DNA from 4 places in the Sandaracinus amylolyticus genome. Region 4 is predicted to be linked to each of the others. Evidence: riboswitches for the same ligand, from Rfam matches in the RefSeq annotation. Region 4 holds a riboswitch; each other region holds the start of a gene.
The links. Region 4 has a riboswitch for cobalamin ahead of DB32_RS21095 (hypothetical protein). Riboswitches for the same ligand answer to the same signal wherever they lie in the genome.

Region 1: it holds a riboswitch for cobalamin, as region 4 does, so the genes downstream of both, DB32_RS07165 (TonB-dependent receptor plug domain-containing protein) here and DB32_RS21095 (hypothetical protein) in region 4, are expected to answer to the same signal.
Region 2: it holds a riboswitch for cobalamin, as region 4 does, so the genes downstream of both, DB32_RS29105 (LIC_13355 family lipoprotein) here and DB32_RS21095 (hypothetical protein) in region 4, are expected to answer to the same signal.
Region 3: it holds a riboswitch for cobalamin, as region 4 does, so the genes downstream of both, DB32_RS24365 (hypothetical protein) here and DB32_RS21095 (hypothetical protein) in region 4, are expected to answer to the same signal.

Annotation. Positions count from the first base shown of each region.
Region 1 is NZ_CP011125.1:1,703,069-1,707,522, forward strand. It holds gene pdxR (MocR-like pyridoxine biosynthesis transcription factor PdxR) at 1-1,143, opposite strand, end outside; gene DB32_RS07160 (pyridoxamine 5'-phosphate oxidase family protein) at 1,209-1,856, shown strand; cobalamin riboswitch at 1,954-2,171, shown strand; gene DB32_RS07165 (TonB-dependent receptor plug domain-containing protein) at 2,251-4,242, shown strand; gene DB32_RS07170 (hypothetical protein) at 4,242-4,454, shown strand, end outside.
Region 2 is NZ_CP011125.1:6,878,955-6,883,408, reverse strand. It holds gene DB32_RS29130 (serine/threonine-protein kinase) at 1-230, shown strand, start outside; gene DB32_RS29125 (4'-phosphopantetheinyl transferase family protein) at 261-947, shown strand; gene DB32_RS29120 (DUF6789 family protein) at 949-1,548, opposite strand; gene DB32_RS29115 (rhodanese-like domain-containing protein) at 1,599-2,081, shown strand; gene DB32_RS29110 (glycosyltransferase family 2 protein) at 2,044-2,721, opposite strand; cobalamin riboswitch at 2,782-2,966, shown strand; gene DB32_RS29105 (LIC_13355 family lipoprotein) at 3,089-3,820, shown strand; gene cobT (nicotinate-nucleotide--dimethylbenzimidazole phosphoribosyltransferase) at 3,817-4,454, shown strand, end outside.
Region 3 is NZ_CP011125.1:5,770,324-5,774,777, forward strand. It holds gene DB32_RS24350 (NAD(+)/NADH kinase) at 1-207, opposite strand, end outside; gene DB32_RS24355 (SPFH domain-containing protein) at 209-1,240, opposite strand; gene DB32_RS24360 (NUDIX hydrolase) at 1,275-2,024, opposite strand; gene DB32_RS24365 (hypothetical protein) at 2,174-3,370, opposite strand; cobalamin riboswitch at 3,487-3,693, opposite strand; gene DB32_RS24370 (hypothetical protein) at 3,853-4,454, shown strand, end outside.
Region 4 is NZ_CP011125.1:4,958,060-4,962,513, reverse strand. It holds gene DB32_RS21100 (SLBB domain-containing protein) at 1-791, opposite strand, end outside; gene DB32_RS21095 (hypothetical protein) at 858-2,111, opposite strand; cobalamin riboswitch at 2,168-2,386, opposite strand; gene DB32_RS21090 (RCC1 domain-containing protein) at 2,458-3,738, shown strand; gene DB32_RS21085 (hypothetical protein) at 3,719-4,066, opposite strand; gene DB32_RS21080 (MbnB/TglH/ChrH family RiPP precursor modification enzyme) at 4,063-4,454, opposite strand, start outside.

The DNA of each region.
Region 1 (4,454 bases), 3.3 Mb from region 4:
GTCGTCGATCAACGACGCGACGGCGGCCTCCTTCGCGTGATCGCCCTGTCGATCGGAGGCGAACCGCACGCGCACGAGATCCTCGAGCAGGTCGCGCGGCGGGACGACGAAGCCGAGCCGCAGCCCCGGCGCGAGCATCTTCGACAGCGAGCCCACGTACACGACGGAGCCGTGCACGTCGGCGCTCGCGAGCGGCAGCACCGGGCGACCTTCGAAGTGGAACTCGTGATCGTAGTCGTCCTCGATGATCGCGAACCGGCGGCGACGCGCGAGCGCGAGCAGCGCCTGGCGGCGCTCGGGCGCCATCACGACCATCGTCGGATACTGATGGTGCGGAGTGACGTAGAGCGCGCGAATCGGCGCTTCGTCACAAGCGCGCTCGAGCGCCGAGAGGTCGAGCCCGCGCGCGTCCACGGGAATCGGGACCAGCGCGGCTCCGGAGAGACGGAAGGTCTGGCGCGCGGGCGGATATCCCGGGTCCTCGATCGCGACGCGATCGCCGGGACGCACGATGGTCCGCGCGACGAGATCGATCGCGTGCTGACTGCCGTGCGTGACCAGCACCCCGTCGGCGTCGGTCGCGATCGCGCGCTGCTCGCCCAGCATGCAGGCGAGGGCGCGACGCAGCGTCGCTTCTCCGCGCGCGTCGCCGTAGTCGAGGCGTGTTCGCGGGGAGGTGCGGAGGACGCGGCGATGCGCGCGCGCGAGCGCTTCGCGCGGCACGAGGCGCACGTCGGGCACCCCGCCGCCCAGGTAGATCGTGGCCGGGGAGAGCGCTTCGACCGGGCCGATGGAGAGCGGAGGTCGCGCGAACGCAGCGTGCTCGGGGACCGCGGTCCGCGTCGTCGAGGGACGTCGGACCGTGCGCTCGGGCAGCTCCGCCGCGACGAAGGTGCCGGACTGCGGGCGGCTCGCGAGCCAGCCCTCGGCGACGAGCTCCGCGAACGCGCGCACGACCGTGTCGCGCTCGACCTCGAGCGACGCGGCGAGCGCGCGCGTGCCGGGCAGCCGCTGCCCGGGGCGGAGCCGACCGCGCCGAATTTCGCTCACGAGGAGGTTCGCGACGCGCGCTGCGAGGCTCGGGCCGCGCGTGCGCCGGAGCTCGTCGGGATCGAGCGCGAGGGCTTCTTCGTGGCGCGACAACTGGAGGTGTCTCCACGTGCATTCTGGACGTACACGACCATCCAGTCACGTGCAGAGTCGACGCCATGAGCAACGTGTACCCGGCCTCCGACGCGACGCGGATCAAGCGACACCCCGAGCGCGGGAGCTACGACCGCGACGTCGTGCACGCGATCCTCGACGAAGCGTTGATCTGCCATCTCGCGTGCTCGACCGGGCAGCACGTGATCGCGATGCCGACCGCCTTCGCCCGCGCGGGAGAGACGATCTACGTGCACGGCGCGATCGCGAATCGCTCGCTCGATGGACTGCTCGGCGGCGCGCCGTTCTCGATCACGGTGACGCTGCTCGACGGGCTGGTGCTCGCGCGCAGCGCGTTCCACCACTCGATGAACTATCGCTCGGTCGTGCTCACCGGGAAGGCGCGTCTCGTCGAAGGCCGTGACGAGAAGGGCGAGGCGATGACGCTGCTCGTCGACCGCATGGCGCGCGGGCGCAGTCGCGAGACGCGCGCGCCGTACGACTGGGAGCTCGATGCGACGAAGGTGATCGCCGTGGAGATCGAGCACGCGTCGGCGAAGATCCGCAGCGGCGGTCCGATCGACGATGCCGACGACATGAAGGAGCCGTGCTGGGCCGGCGTGGTGCCGCTCCGCCTCGTCGCGAGCGATCCGGAGCCCGAGGCCGACAGCACGACGCGGCCGACGCCGGACGTGCCCGCGCAGCTCCGCTGATCGCATTCGTCGGAGTGGCGTCGCCACCACTCGACGTCGCGCGTCGCGCGAGGCTCGCAGCGCGCGCTCGGATTTGACATCGCACCTCCGCTCGCTCAGGGTCCGGCCCGCCAGCGGTGCGATCGGAGTGACCGATCGCCCCGAGGGAACCCGGTGAGAATCCGGGGCTGCCCCGCAGCGGTGTGCAGGAACGACCGTCGCGACGACCACTGCGCGTTCTCCATCGCGAGGCGCGCGGGAAGGCGCGACCAGTAGGTGGGCCGATCCCGGCCCGCGCCTGCGAGCCCGAAGACCTGCCGTTGGTGTCGTGCGGTCGATCGCACGGCGTGCCTCGGGCCTCGAGGGAAGGCCCGCGCACCGGCGGCGTGCGCTCGCGCGTCGCCGCGGAGGTCGCGTGGCGTTCGTGCGTCTCGTGCTCGCGTGGTGGCTCGTCGGGTCGGTCGTGTCGTGCGCGCTGGCGCGCGCGCAGGACGGCGGCGATGCGACGTTCCGCGCGCGTGCCGAGGTCGAGCGGCCGATCGCGTCACGCACGCCGCTCGATCCCACGGCGTCGAGCACGCGGGTGGAGATCGACACGACGCGCGTGGAGTCGATGCGCGACGTGCTCGCGCGGGTGCCCGGCGCGCGTGCGCTCGGGACCGGGGCGTTCGGTCAGCCGCTCGGGCTGAGCCTGCGCGGCGCGGACGTCGCGCACTCGACGGTGATGCTCGGTGATCTCCCGCTCACCGGGCCCGATCTCGGGGCGTTCGATCTGGGCGCGATCGACCTCGGCTCGATCGCGGCGATCGAGGTCTATCGCGGCGGCGCGCCGGCGATGCTCGGCGAGGGCGCGATCGGCGGCGTGATCCGGCTCGTGCCCTCGCGCGCCGAGGGCCGTCGCGCGGGCGCATCGGTCTCGTACGGATCGTTCGACACCGGGATCGCGCGGGCGTGGGGCGCGGTGCGCGGTGACGGGCTCTCGTCGCTCGTCGCGCTCTCGTTCGACGCCGCCGACAACGATCATCCCTTCGTCGACGACGGCGGCACGCGGCTCGATCCGACCGACGATCGCGAGCGCGCGCGCCGCAACGCGGGCACGCGCGGCGCGAGCGGCCTGCTCCACCTCGAGGTGCCGCTCGACGTCGGCGAGCTCGAGGCGGTGATGCTCTGGGTGAGCCGCGCCTCGGGCGTGCCCGGCGCGGGATCGCAGCTCGCGAGCGAAGCGCGGCGCGCGACCGATCGTTACGCGGGCAGCGTCGCGTATCGGCTCGGAGGACCGTCGCTCTCGCTCGAGGTGATGGGCGGCGGTTGGTACGGGCGCGCGGCGTTCCTCGATCGCCTCAACGAGCTCGGCACCGGACAGCACGCGAGCGACGATCGGCAGCTCCGCGCGTTCGGTCGCATCGCCGGGAGCTGGTCACCGGTGCGCGAGCTCGCAGTGCGCGCCCTGCTCACCGCGCGTCACGATCGGCTCGAGCCCGACGATCCGCTGGTGCGCACGTCGCTCGGCGCGTCGCATCGCGACGGGCTCGTCGCGGTGCTCGAGGGGGCGATCGATCCGCGCATCGATCACCTGCGCATCGCGCTGCGGCCCTCGGTGCGCCTCGAGTGGAGCGACGCGCACCTCGAGCAGCTCGAGCTCGTGTCGCGGCTCGCGCGCAGCGTGGAGGTGATCGCGCCCACGTTCCGACTGGGCGCGGCGATCGCGCCGATCGCCGGGATCGCGATCTCGGCGTCGATCGCGCACGGCACGCGCATCCCGTCGATGATCGAGCTCTTCGGCGATCGCGCGACGCTGGTGGCGAACGTGCGCCTCGAGCCCGAGCGCGCGACCTCGATCGACGCGGGTGTGACGGTGCAGGAGCGCATCGTGCCCGGCCTCGAGCTCGAGGCCGAGCTGCGCGGGTTCGTGTCGCTCGCGGAGTCGCTGATCCGGTATCGACGCACGGCGCAGTACACCGCAGTCGCCGAGAACGTGGCGAGCGCGACGATCGCGGGGCTCGAGCTCGGCGTCGATCTCCGCGCGCTCGACCACGTGCGGCTCGAGGGCGCGCTCACGTTCCTCGACGCGCGCGACGAGCTCGGCCGGCTGCTCCCGTTCCGGCCGCAGTGGCACGGCTTCGCGCGAGTCGAGGCGAGCACCGGGCGCGCGCTCGATCGCGACGTCGCGCTCTCCGGCTTCGTCAGCGCGAGCTACACGGCGGCGAACGCGGTCGATCCCGCGAACCTCGTCGTGATCGGCGATCGCACGTGGATCGACCTCGGCGCGCGCGTGGCGCTCTTCGGCGTGATCGGCATCTCGTGCGCGGTGCGCGACCTGCTCGACGCGCGTGGCCAGGACTACCTCGGCCTCCCTCTTCCCGGCCGGCGCTTCGTCGCGCAGGCCGACATCCAAGGAGACCTCTGATGCGACGTGGGATCGGGCTCGCGGTGCTGGTGATCGGGTGCGGCGGCGGCGCGGAGCCGGCGGGGATCGCACCGCTCGCGGAGGAGCCGGCCTACGCGGTCGTACTGAGCGATTACGCGAGCACCGCGATCGCGATGGTGCGCGCGGACGGGACCGCGGTGGACGATCGATGGGTGACGTCGGGCACCGTGTCGCCCGGTCTCGTCGCGGCG
Region 2 (4,454 bases), 1.9 Mb from region 4:
CCTCGCCCGCGCCGGAGCTGCCGCCGGGTCGTGTGACGGTCGTCGTGCTGCCGATGGGCGAGGTGACGATCGACGGTCGCGAGCACGGCACGTCGCCGGTGACCGCGACGCTGCGTCCGGGGCACCACGTGATCGTCGTGCGCAACGGCGAGCGCGAGGAGCGCCGCTCGATCGACGTCGCGAGCGAGACGACGGAGCGCGTCGTCGTGCGCTTTCCGCTCGACGGGTGAGCGACGCGAGGTCGGGCTATACAAGTCACGATGGTGCCCTCGGAGCGCGTGACCGAGCTCTTCGCGGACGACGTGCTCGTCGTGAGCGCGCACGTGAGCGACGTCGCGCTCGCTGCGATCACGCCGCGCGAGGCCGAGCTCGTCGCGCGCGCGGTCGACAAGCGCAAGCGCGAGTTCGCGACGGCGCGGGTGTTGGCGCGCGCGGCGCTCGCGCGCTTCGGACTGCCCGACTACGAGCTGCTCAACGCGCCGGATCGCGCGCCGATCTGGCCTGCGCACATCACCGGGAGCATCTCGCACTGCGACACGCGCGCGGTCGTCGCGGTCGGTGATCGCGCGAGCGTCGGCACGATCGGCATCGACGTCGAGCACCGCGACGAGCTCAAGCGCGAGCTCTGGAAGACGGTGTTCCTGCGCGACGAGATCGACGCGCTCGACGCGCAGTTCGCGAGCGACGTGCGCGGCAAGATGGCGCTCGCGCTCTTCTCCGCGAAAGAAGCGCTCTACAAAGCGCAATATCCGCGCTCGACGCAGTTCATGGGATTCCACGAATTGCGCGTCGAGATGATCGCGGAGACGGAGACGCGCGGTCGCCTCGAGTGCGTGTTCCAGAACGACGTCGGCCCGTTCACGAAGGGGTTCGTCGCGCCGGGTCGATATCGGCTCGATGCGTTCCCTGCGGGCGAAGTGATCACCGCAGTTCGCATCGAGCCGTGAGTCAGATCCCCGCGCCCGCCTCCAACATGTCCGGCGCGTGCGTTCGCATGTGCACCGGCTCGGGCGGTCTCTCGGATGCGTGCACGATCAGATTGGCCGCCGGCTTCTTCGGCGTGAGCTTGTCGAGCGCTGCGCCCATCACCGCGCCGTACGCGAGGTGCGCCGCGATCGCGTACAGGTGCGAGCGCACCGGGTAGTGCGTCGGCCACGCCGCGAGCTTGAACGCGGGGAGCAGCAGGTCGTTGCTCGCGACCCACACCAGCATGCCGAACGCTGCGCCGCCGATCGGGCCGGACGCCTTCGGAAAGGTCGCGGCCGTCGCGCCATACGCCGCGCCCCATGCGCCGCCGAACGCGTAGTGCACCGCGTGCCCGGCGCGCGCTTTGTCGACCGGCAGCGGGCGCTGCAGCAGCGCGGCGGCGCGCCTCGCGACCGTCTCGGGCGCGCTCTCTTCGAGCTGCTCGGGCTCGGGCGGCACGAAGACACCTTCGGGCGGCTTCGGCGCGATCCGCGAGGTGAGCGCGAAGAAGACGTCCTGGGCGGCGCTGCCGAGGATTCCGGCCGCGAGGCCTCGTACCACCGATCCGAGCGGGCTCGACATGGCGCGCTCAGCGCGTGCGAAGCGTGTGCCCGGAGCGCATCCTCGCGTCGATGACTCGGCGCGTCGCGATTCTCGCCGCCGCGCTCGTCGTGATGCTCGCGGCGGGTGTGGCGTTGATCCCCGGGTGCGGGCTCGACGTGGTGCATGCGGTGCTGGTTTCGCAGCATCCTCGCGTGCGCTGGATCTCGACCGAGGAGCTCGCGCGTGAGCTCGAATCGGAGTCTCCGCCGCTCGTGATCGACGTGCGCAGCGACGATGAGATCGCGGTGAGCACGATTCCCGGTGCGCAGTCGATGCGCGAGCTGCCGACCGATCGCGACGTCGTCGTGTACTGCTCGGTCGGAGCGCGTAGCGCCGTCGTGGCGGAGCGATTTCCGAACGCGCGCAACCTGCGCGGCGGGATCTTCGCCTGGGCGAACGAGTCGCGTCCCCTCGTGCGCGACGGAGCGCGCACGAACGAAGTGCATCCGTACGACTCGCTCTGGAGGATGCTGCTCAGTGCGCGTGTCGTGCGAGCCAGCGGAGGATCGTGATCGACGCCATCACGGTGCCTCGTACCGTGCCGCTCACCTTCGAGACTCCGACGCGACGTCGATAGGAGACTGGCACTTCGGCGTGTCGCAGCCCGCGTCGCGCCGCTTTGATCTGCATCTCGACCGTCCAGCCGTAGTCGGGATCGCCCATGTCGAGCTTCTGCAGCGCGCTCCAGCGAATCGCGCGGAACGGACCGAGATCGGTGTAGCGCGCGCCGTAGAGCAGACGCAGCGCGACGCACGCGACGGCGTTGCCCGCGATCTGCTGCGGCGTGAGCGAGCCGCGCTCGCGCCGTCCGAGCACGCGCGAGCCGATCACGAGGTCGGCGCCGCTCGAGATCGCCTCGAGCAGGCGTGTGATCTCGCTCGGATGATCGCTGCGATCGCCATCGAGGAACACGACCACGTCGGGCGGCTCCGACGCGATCTCGGCGAGCGCGCGCAGGCACGCCGAGCCGTATCCGCGCCGCGGCTCGTGCACCACGATCGCGCCGCCTTCGCGCGCGATATCGGCGGTGCGATCGCGCGAGCCGTTGTCGCACACGACGACGCGCCTCACGACGTCGCGTGGGATCTCCGCGAGCACCAGCGGCAGCGCACGCTCTTCGTCGAGCGCGGGAATGACGACGTCGACGATCATCGCGCGCACCGTAGCGCACGCCCGGTTGACGCGCGTCGCCTCGCTGGCCACGCTCGGCGCTGCTTTCGGTGCGGGCGTCGCGAACGCTCGCCTCGAGGGAAGCCGGTGCGACTCCGGCGCTGCCCCGCAGCGGTGTGCAGGAACGAACGTCGTGGCGACCACTGCGCCTGTGGGCGCGGGAAGGCACGATCAGTAGGAGGCTCCTCGAGAGCCACGCCTGCGAGCCCGAAGACCTGCCGAGAGTGCCCGCGCCCGGTGCGCGGGCGGTCCACGCGACTCGAGGGACGTCGCGCGGACACGGCCGGAACCGCGGAATGGCGGCGAGGGACTCGTGGGTCAGCAGCGAAGTGCGTGGTGCGTCGCGATCGTGTTGCTCGTCGGGTGCGGCGAAAGCGCGACGCAGGATGTCGATGCGGGGATCGTTCGCGACGATGCCGCGGCGCCGCTTCCCGACGAAGCGGTGCTCGCGGACGAGATCGTCGACGCGCCGGGCGCGACCGGCGAGGGGTTCGGCGATCCCGACAAGGCGATCAACGGCGTGCGCGGCGGCGGACCGACGCAGGGCTCGTTCGACGTGTACTCGCTCGACTACGCGACGCGCACGCACCTCGTGCTCGGCTGGAGCGGCGCGGTGATCGCCGACGGACCGGGCGCGGATCTCGTCGTCTTCGAGAACGGGTTCCGCGCCGCGGGCGCGAGCGGGAACTTCATGGACCCGATCATCGTGTCGGTGTCGCGCGACGGAGAGACGTGGGTCGATCTCCCGCACGACTACGCGGCCGAAGATCCGACGAGGTACTCGATCGCGCCGGAGGACTGGGTCGGGTTCGCGGGGATCACGCCGGTGTTGCTGAACGTCGAGACGAACGACGTGGATCCCTTCGATCCCATCGCGGCGGGCGGCGACGCGTTCGATCTCTCGTCGCTGCCCGACGAAGGCGAGGGCGCGTCGATTCGTCGCGAGGGCGCGCGCTACGTGCGGCTCGAGAGCGCGGCGATGCGCGTGAACCCCGAGACCGGACGCAACTATCCGCGCGACCCGACCAGCAACGGCTCGGACATCGACGGCGTGTACGCGCGCTACGTGGTGACGCGGTGACGCTCCCGGCGCTCGATCACGACGCCACGGCGCGTGCGCGCGATCGTCAAGCGAGCTTGACCAAACCGCGCGGCAGCCTCGGCGCGCTCGAGGACGTGGTCGCGACGATGGCGGCGATCCAAGGCCGCGTCCGGCCGCGCAGCCGACCCGCGACGGCGCTGATCGCGGCGAGCGATCACGCGGTCACGAAGCATGGCGTCTCGGCGTATCCGGCCGAGGTGACGCGCGCGATGATCGACAACCTCGCGCGGGGTGGGGCGGCGGCGAGCGTGATGTGCGCGTCGCTCGGAGTGCCGCTGGTCGTGCTCGACGTCGGTGTCGCGGCTCCGCGTGTTCCTCCGCAGCGCGACGGCCGTCGCGTGATCCGCGACGACGTCGCGGACGTGGCCCTCGGCGATCTGCGCGAGGCGCGCGCGGTGTCGCCCGATGACGCGCAGCGCGTGCGGCGTGCCGCGGTCGACGCCGTGAGCGCGATCGACGAGCTCGCGGTGCTGGTGCTCGGCGAGATCGGGATCGGCAACACGACGGCCGCAGCCGCGGTCGTGTCGGCGCTGCTCGATATCCCGGCCGAGCGCACCGTCGGGCCGGGCACGGGCCTCGATGGCGAAGGAATCGCGCGCAAGCGCGCCGTGGT
Region 3 (4,454 bases), 810 kb from region 4:
GCGAGCGCGCCGCCAGCGCAGCGGGATCTGCTGCGACACGCGCGTCAGCACCTGCTCGAGCGCGCGGTGGCGCGCCTCGACCTCGTCGATCTTCTGATCGCGCTGCTCGAGGAAGAAGCGCGCCTGCTCGCGCGTGCCGTGACGCGCCATCAGCTCCTCGAAGTCGGTGGGCCGCGTGACCACGACCACCCGCGGGGTGCTGCCCATGTCAGCGCGCCTGGTTCTTCGCCTCGAGCGCGCGCGTCCCCGCCGTCGCGAGCTCGGTGAGCATCGGGCCGAGCGCGTCGGCGCCGACGTGCAGGTGGTCGATGCGCTGCAGCTTCGTCGCGAGCTCGCGCGCGGCGAGCGCGGCGAGCACCGCCGGCGGGACCTCCTTCTGGATCGCCATGCGCTCGCGCTCCATCTCGACCTTCGCGCCGTCGACCGCGCGGATCGACGCGGCCTGCGCGTCCGAGCTCGTGCGCAGGCGCGCGGCCTCGGCGTCGCTCGCGATGCGCTTCGCCTCGGCCTCTTCGGTCGCCTGGCGCTTGCCGTTCGCGCCGCGCTGCGAGATCAGCTGCTCCTCGCGACGCGCGAGCTCGATCTGGTTCTGCAGCTCGTTCTCCTGGATGGCGCGCTCCTTCTCGACCGCGAGCGCGCGTCGCGCGAACGCCGCCTCGTCGGCCTCCTGCTGGATCCGCTCGCGCATCGGCGCCTCGAGCGCGCGCTCGAGATCGGGCGTCGGCGCGATCGACGAGATGCGCACGCTCGCGACGCCGAGCCCCATCTGCGCGATGCCTTCGTCGGACGCGAGCGCAGCGTGCACCCGCTCGCGCACCGTCGCCGGCCCCTCGCGCAACACCTCGCGCAGCGGCGTGCGCCCGATCCACTCCGACGCGTGCTGCTGCGCGAGCTGCGCGACGTGCAGCGCGATCTTCTCGAGCGGCTGCTCGAGGTGCACGCCGCGCTGCGTGTCGATCGAGAAGTCGACGTGCTCCGCGAGCGCCGCGGGATCGATCACGCGGTACGTGAGGACGCCCTGCACCGTGACGTCCTGGAAGTCCGACGAGCGCGCGCGCATCGCGAGGGGCAGCTCGCGATCGTCGACCGGCACCTCGGCGATGGACGCCGTCATCGGGAAGAACCAGAACGCGAGGCCACGACCGCTCTTCACGAGCGAGCCGCGCTTGTAGAGCAGCACGTGCGAGCTGCTCTCGGCGCGCAGGTGACGCACGAGCACGAAGCTGCGGATGTCGGCCACGGGAACCTCCTTCGCGAGCGAGAGAGCGCGCCGATCACACGGCGGAGCGACGCGCGAACCGATAGAGCTCGGCAGGCCGGTGATCGACGCCGGTCTGCAGATCGCCGGTCGCCTCGAGCTGCCCCGAGGCGAGCATCCGGCGGCGGAACGAGTCCTTGTTGAGCGGGCGACCGAGCACGGTCTCGTGCACGCGCTGCAGCCCCGCGAGCGTGAAGCGCTCGGGCAGCAGCTGGAACCCGATCGGCGTGTAGTCGAGCTTCCCGCGCACGCGCTTCACGGCCATCCCGAGGATGTCGGCGTGATCGAACGCGAGCGGGAGCGCGCGACCGTCCGCGCCGATCGCGTCGACGGGCCCTCCGGTCTCGCCCTCCCAGGGCACTTCCAGCGTCGCGACGCGCGTCTCCTCGCGCGCTTCGGCGAGGCGCGCGGGATCGACGAGCGCGTAGTGCGCGACGGTGATCACGCGGGTGCGCGGATCGCGCTTCGGCGCGCCGAACGTGTAGAGCTGCTCGAGGAACACCCGGCGGATCCCGGTCTTCTGCTCGATCACGCGCGCCGCCGCGTCGTCGAGCGCCTCGTCCATGCCGACGAACCCACCGGGCAGCGCCCAGCGTCCGCGGTACGGCGCCGCGTCACGACGAAGCAGGAGCGTGCGCAGCGCGCCCTCGTCGACCGTGAGCAGCGCGACGTCGACCGCGACCGAGGGCCGCTCGAAGCGCGAGACGTCGTAGCCCTCGGGGACCTCGCCGTCGTCTTCCTGATCGGAGCGTGCTCGCTTCGTCATCGCGGCCGCGACCTTCGCTGCATCATGCATCGAACCTTGGATGCAAGACGCATCTTAGTCAATGACCTGCGACGAGATGAGCTCCGAGCGGAGGCGGACACGAGCACGCGTCCGCCTTTCGTCCCGCTCGGTGCTCCGGCGACCCGGCGTCAGTCCGCGACGAGGAGAAGACCGCGCTCGTGCCGCAGCAGGATCCGATCCTCGCCGACCGCGACGAGCCCGCTGAACACGGCGCCGGTCGCGAGACGGACCGGCTCGTCGAGGGTCCAGACACCATCGGTGTGCCGCAGCGTGCGGGCCTCGAGGCCCACGAGGTTCCACGACTCGTCGCGCGCCTCGCTCGCGAGCCGCATGCCCCCGATCGCCGTGAACGTGCTCGGCGCGGCGAATTGCGCGAGGGAGCCGGTGGCCGCCGAGATCGGATCCGTCGCCGCGAGCAACGCCGCGAGGTCCAGCACGTACACGCGATTGCCGCTGCCCGCCGATCCCGCTCCGGCGACGACGACGTCGCCGATGCGCGCGACGCTTCCGCTCCAGTCGCCCATCTCGCCGACCGCGCGGCGCGCCGTGGTCGCGCTCACGTCGCGGAGGTAGAGCCCCTGCGAGCTCCCGTCCGATCCCGCGATCGCCAGGCCGTTGATCACGAAGCGCGTCGCATCGAGCCACTCGCCGTCGTAGTTCCCGTTCGCAGCGACCTCGCTCGTGCCGCCCGCGGAGACGTCGATCTCGAACACTCCGCCGACGAAGCCCGCGTCGCCCGTCGTGTACCCGAAGATCGCGCGCGCCTCGTCCGGGCTCACCGCGACGTAGCCGCCCGGATAGAGCGCGTCCGCCGCGTGCCCTTCGTGCGTCGTCGTCGCGACGGTCTCGGGCGCCGGCGCGCTCCCGCTCGGATCGAGCGTCCAGCGCGACAGCGTGAACGTCGTCGTCGTGCCCACCGTCTCCGCCGTGACCTCGTACACGCGCGGCATCGCGCCCCCCTCGGGCACGACCACTTCGATCGGCCCGCTCACCGCGCGGCACACGTTCGCGACCGGCACGAGGCCGTCCGCGAGCGCCGCGTCCATCGCCGCGACGTCCCCGCCGCACGTCGCGACGCACACGCCGCGCAGGCACGCCTCGCCCTCGGCGCACGCCGGATCACACGGCGCGACCCACGCATCGGGCGCGACCCACGCGTCCGGCGCGACGTACGCGTCGACCGGCGCCTGCGCGTCGCCTTGCACGACCTGCGCGTCCGTGCCCGCGTCCGACGCAGGCGTCACGCCGTCGTCGTCGCCGCACCCCGTCGCGATCACGAGGGCCGCGAAGAGCCCACTCCAACCACTCAGCCTCGCTCGATCCATCACGCGCTCCGTCCGGAGCCCGTCCCCGCGGGCCCGTTCGCACACGCGTGCGCCGATCACGATCGCGATCGAGCGAACCGTCGCCCGATCCACCCCGATCGAGCGCACGCGCCGCGCACACGGCAGGTCTCCTGGCTCCCGGATCGTCCGTCGCGGACCACCTTCCCGCCGCGCCCCGCCGCTCACACGACGAGCACGCGCAGTGGTGACTCGGTGCGCTCGCACCGCGTCCGCGCCGTCCCCGGTCACAGTGGCGGGGGCCGCGCCGGCTTCTCACCGGCTTCCCTCTTCCGCGACGAGCAGGTGCCCGTCGCTTCCACGCGGCGCGCCCTGACCGAGCGTGCCGCGACCGTGCGCGCGAAGGATTTGTCAATGACGAACGCGGTCGCCGTGCGGCGACCGAGGGCCGCGTCCTACCCGAGCACCACCCCCCACGCAAGACGTGCTGGCGTCGCGCGCCCGCGGAGGCGACACTCGGGCCCATGCGTTGGACCCGCACGTGGGTCGCGGTCCTGGCGACCGCGCTCGCGCTGCTCGCGACCGGCTGCCCGAGGATCTGCGAGACGAGCGATCGTGCCCCCGTTCCCGATGGCGTCACGCCTCGTTTCGGTGTGCTCGCGTACGACGAGACGCGCACCGAGATCACGTTGCTCGACGAGGTCGGCACGCCGATCGAATTCCCCGAGGCCGACGACCCCGCCGAGCTCACCGACATCTGGCTCGACGCGACGTACGAGTGGGAGGATCAGCTCGCGACGATCGGCATCGGGCTCGACGGGCGCATGCCCTGGACGCAGCTGCCCGGCGGCGGCCTGACGATCGCGACGGCGCGTTACGGCCGCGAGCTCGTGCGCTTCCCGTTCGACACCTCGCCGCCCCAAGAGCTGCGGACCACGCCGATGCTCCTCGCGCGCCCCGAGGCGAGCGGCGGTCAGGTGCTCGATCTGTTCGTGTCGTTCGCGAGCGAGACCCCGGACGACGAGGACGTCGACACGCTCTATGCGCTGCGCGCGCCGGGCGTCGATGGCGAGACCGCGTTCGGCCAGGACGTGCTCGTCTTCGAGCTCGATCCCGAGAACGACGA
Region 4 (4,454 bases):
ACGCCGCCCGCGAGCGAGAGCGCGTGGGTGAGGCGCATGCCGGGCCGGAACGCCATGATGCGCGGCGAGCCCACCTGGCCGAGCACGCTCACGAGGCGACCGAGGTCCGCCGGGACGTAGAGCGTGTCGCCGGGGCGGACGCGGATGTTGTGGCGAGGATCACCCGTGAGCGCGATCTCGAGCGAGATCGGCAGCGCCTCGCCGTTGCGCACGAGGCGCGCGCCGCCGAGGTCGCCCGACGGCATGGAGAAGCCTTCTTCCTCCGCGACCGCCGCGCCGCCCGCGGCCGCGAGCAGGTCCGCGAGGCGCATGCCCGGCGTCACCGCGATGCGTCCGGGCTCGCCGACCGCGCCGAGCACGCTCGCGAAGTGTCCGCTCGGCTCGCTGACGACGAGCGACACGCGCGACGTGCGATCGAACTGGCGCATCGCCTCTTCGACGCGACGCTCCGCGTCGGTGAGGTCGAGGCCGCCCACCGGGACGTCGCCCGCGAGCGGGATGTGCAGCACGCCGCGCTCGTCGACGACCAGGCCCTCGTACTCTTCGGTCTCGGTGCTGATCAACCGGAGCGTCACGACGTCGCCCGGGTAGAGCTGCATCGCGGCGGCTGCGTCGTCGGCCATGCCCGGCGGAGTCAGATCGGCGCGTTGGAAGCGCGCGTCCTCGCTCGGCATGGTAGGCGTGCGTGGCAGGTTCGGCGTACAGCCTGGACCGAGCGAGCCAGCGAGCACCGCCGCGAGGACACAGGAGAAGAGGTTCCAGTGTCGACGGAAAGGCGAGCTAGTGGTCATCGGAGTCCCACCTACTCCCGCGGCGACGGGCTTGCAAGCACCGAGTACCGCCGTCTGGGCGTCCGCTCAGAGCTGCGTGATCTCGCGCGGCGGCAGCGTGCGACAGGTCGGTAGCAGTACGAAGTCACGCAGGGTCGCGCCCTCCGCGTGGACGTCGAGGCGATGGACGCCGCGCGCGTCGGCGTCGGGGACGAGGAGCAGGCCGCGCTCGGGATCGAGCGCGCCGCTGCCGAGCACGAACGACGCGTCGGCCTCGAGCAGGATCGCGATCGATGCGTCGTCGAGATCGAGCAGCGCGAGGACGTCGCGGCCGCTCTCGCCGCGCGGATCGGCGACGTAGGCCGCGCGCGACGCGTCGAGCGGCACGAGCCCCGCGGTGGGCGACGGCGCGCTCTCGTGATCGGCGGCGCGCCACGCGCGATCGATCGTGATGCGTCCGTCGGGATCGATCGCGACGCGCACGATGCCCGCCTCGCGCCGGCGCTCGAGGCCCGGCGAGAACGCATCGCCGGTGCAGAGGATCATCGCGCGATCGGGCGCGCCCGGGATCGCGCGCGCGCCGTGGCACCCGCTGAGACCCTCGAGCGCGACGAGCTCGGTCAGCGCGCGCGTGTCGGGATCGACGACCGCGACCGCGCCGTCGCCGGTGAGCGTGAAGTCCGCGCTGAGGCGCTGGAGCGACACCAGCACGCGCCGCGCGCCGCTCGGATGCGCGATCGGCACGAGCGTCGTGGGGCGCGCGTAGATCGGCGTGCCGTCCTCCGCCGTGGTGTCGGCGGCGACGTCGATGCGTGCGAGCACGACGCCCTGCGCGACGTCGACGACCACGACGTCGTTGCCGCGCGCGAGCTCGGGCGCGTCGGGATGGAAGCTCGGGTTCGCGCGGCTCACGAGCGCGATCGCGCCGTCGACCGCGAGCACGTCCTGCACGTTGGGCGAGTGACCGCTCGGCGCGTCGGGATCGTCGCCGCGGAGATCGATCTGGCGCACCGTGCCGGTCGCGTACTCGGCGAGGGTGAGGCGATCGGCGTTGAAGCGCTCGAGCAGCGCGAGCGTGCCGGGCTCGGGCGTCGCGACGATCACGACGTCGCCTCCGAGCCCTGCCGCGATGCCCGACGCGCGCGTGCCCGAGTCGATCCACGACTCGGTGATCGCCTCGCCGCGCTCGTCGAGCAGCGCGATCGCGGTCGACGCGTAGTCGGAGAGCACGACGCCGAACGCCGGCGCGCGCGAGATCGGGGCGAGGTCGGCGACGTCGCAGGGGCGCTCGGTGCCGCATGCGGCGAGCAGCACGAGCGAGGCGAGGATCGGACGAGACACGAGCGACCTCCGAGGCGGGGCGCCCTCCCACGAGGCGCCGTGTGCCGCCGCGCGGATCTCGCGCGACACCGTCGGCAGGTCTTCGGGCTCGCAGGCGCTCGGATCGCGTTCGAGCCGATCCGGTCTCTACTGGCCGTCGCTTCCCGGAGGACCATTCCTCCAGTGCTCGGGACGGCGTTCGTTCCTGCACACCGCTGCGGGGCAGCTCCGGATTCGCACCGGATTCCCTCGAGGCGCACGGTCCCACCGCGCGCACCGCTGGCGAGCGCGAACGTGGCGGGCCCGGCGCGAGGCGTCAAACCGGGGCGGGTTGGAAATTCTCCGCGATCGCGCGTACGACGAGCGGATGGGGGACTCCGGCCGCGTCGTGGGCGTGCTCGTGTGCGCCGTCGGGCTGCTCTCGCCGGGCTGCTACCTCGCGCACTCGCTCGATGGCGCGGACGGTCCTGCGCCGCTCGATGCGAGCGTGGTCGACGCCCGCGTCGCGCGTCCCGACGCGGGCCCACCGCCGCCGCCGGAAGAGCCGCCGCCCGGCACGCGCGTGGTGCAGATCTCGGTGGGCGGGGATCACGTGTGCGCCGTGAGCGACGAGGGCGCGCTCTACTGCTGGGGCCAGAACGACATCGGGCAGCTCGGCGTGAACGAGCGGCGCGCGTCCTCGCGACCGCTCCGCGTGCATGGCCTGCCTCCGATCGCGTCGGTGAGCGCCGGGGCCAGCCACACGTGCGCGGTGGACGTCGACGGCGGGCTCTGGTGCTGGGGCTTCGACCACTACCGTCAGCTCGGCGTCAGGGCGGAGGAGCGACCCGACTGTGGTCGCGCCGTGTGCAGCCCGATCCCGCTGCGCGTGCCCGACGTGCCTCCCGTGCGACGCGTGTGGATCGGTGTCCACGGCACGTGCGCGGAGCTCGTCGAGGGCGACGAGCTGCGCTGCTGGGGCACCGACGCGGCGTCGCGCGCCATCTCGCGCTCCGCGGTGCACGGCGTGCGGGATCTCGGGATGGGCCTCTCGCACGCGTGCCTGTGGATGCCCGACGAGCGCGTGCGGTGCGTGGGCGACGGCACGTTCGGGCGCGCGGGCGACGAAGGACGGGGCGACGGGATCGTCGATCTCGACGACGTGATCGATCTCGAGGTCGGCGCGGAGCACGCGTGCGTGCTGCTCGCCGACACGCGCGTGTTGTGCTGGGGCTACAACTGGGACGGCGCGCTCGGCATCAAGGAGGGGCTGCCGTACTGCGTGCACGGGGACACCGGCGGCGCGTGCGCGATCGCGCCGATCGCGCCGACGGGCGATCCCACGGGCACCGCGCTCTCGATCGGCAGCCGTCGCTCTTGCGTCATCGACACCGACGGTGGCGTGACGTGCTGGGGCCCGTGGACGATCGAGGGAGGCACGGTCTGGTGCGGCGGCGGCGCGCCCGAGGAGTGCGACCCGACGCCGACGCGCGTGCCCGGGATCGCGGCGCCCCGCGCGATCTCGGCCGGCGACAGCGTGGTGTGCGCGATCGTCGAGGACGGCGGCGTGATGTGCTGGGGCTGGGACACGGACGGACAGCTCGGGCACGGTGTCGTCGAAGGAACGCTCGTGCGCGAGCCGGTCCGGGTCATCGGCTTCGGCGGCTGAGCCACGCCTCGAACGCGCGGCCCTCGGCGCTCGGGTGGGACGCGTGCATCGGGACCTCGCGGTGGTACACGCGGAAGAGGGCGGCGAACGCGCGCGGATCGAGCTCGGCGCGGTGCGCGGCCTCGTCGCTGCCCTGGACGAGTCGCTCGCAGCGCAGCCGCGCGACGAGCAGCGCCTGCATGCGGACGCCATCGGGATCGACGCGCGCGAGCGCCGCCCGCGTGGGCTCGTCGAGCTCGGGATCGCCTGCCGCGTCGTGCAGCGCGGCGACCGGATCGTCGGCGCGCATCGCGCGCGCGAGGAGCTCCTCGAGGCGCGCGCGGCTCATCGCGCGGCCTTCGTGATCGCGCGGCGGATGCGCGTGAGCTCGTCGTCGAGAAGGCGCGCCGTCGCGTGGTCCGGCACCGTGCCTTCCATCCGCTCGAGCGTCACGCCGCGGAGGTGCGGGCAGCGCGGGAGCACGTCGTCGAGCAGCGCCCACACCGGCTCGGGCACCGCGTCGTCGTGGCCGTCGAGGCGCATCGTGCGGCCCGACGGGAGCCAGCGCGGATCACTCTCGCGACCGCCGCTCACGTGGAGCTCGATCACGCGATCGAGCGGCGCGCGAGCGAGCCATGCCTGCGGATCGAGCCCGTGCAGCAGCGACATCGTGTGGAGGTTGTGCAGGTCGAGCAGCAGGTGACGGTGCGGCGCCGCGAGCACGTCATGCAGGAGGC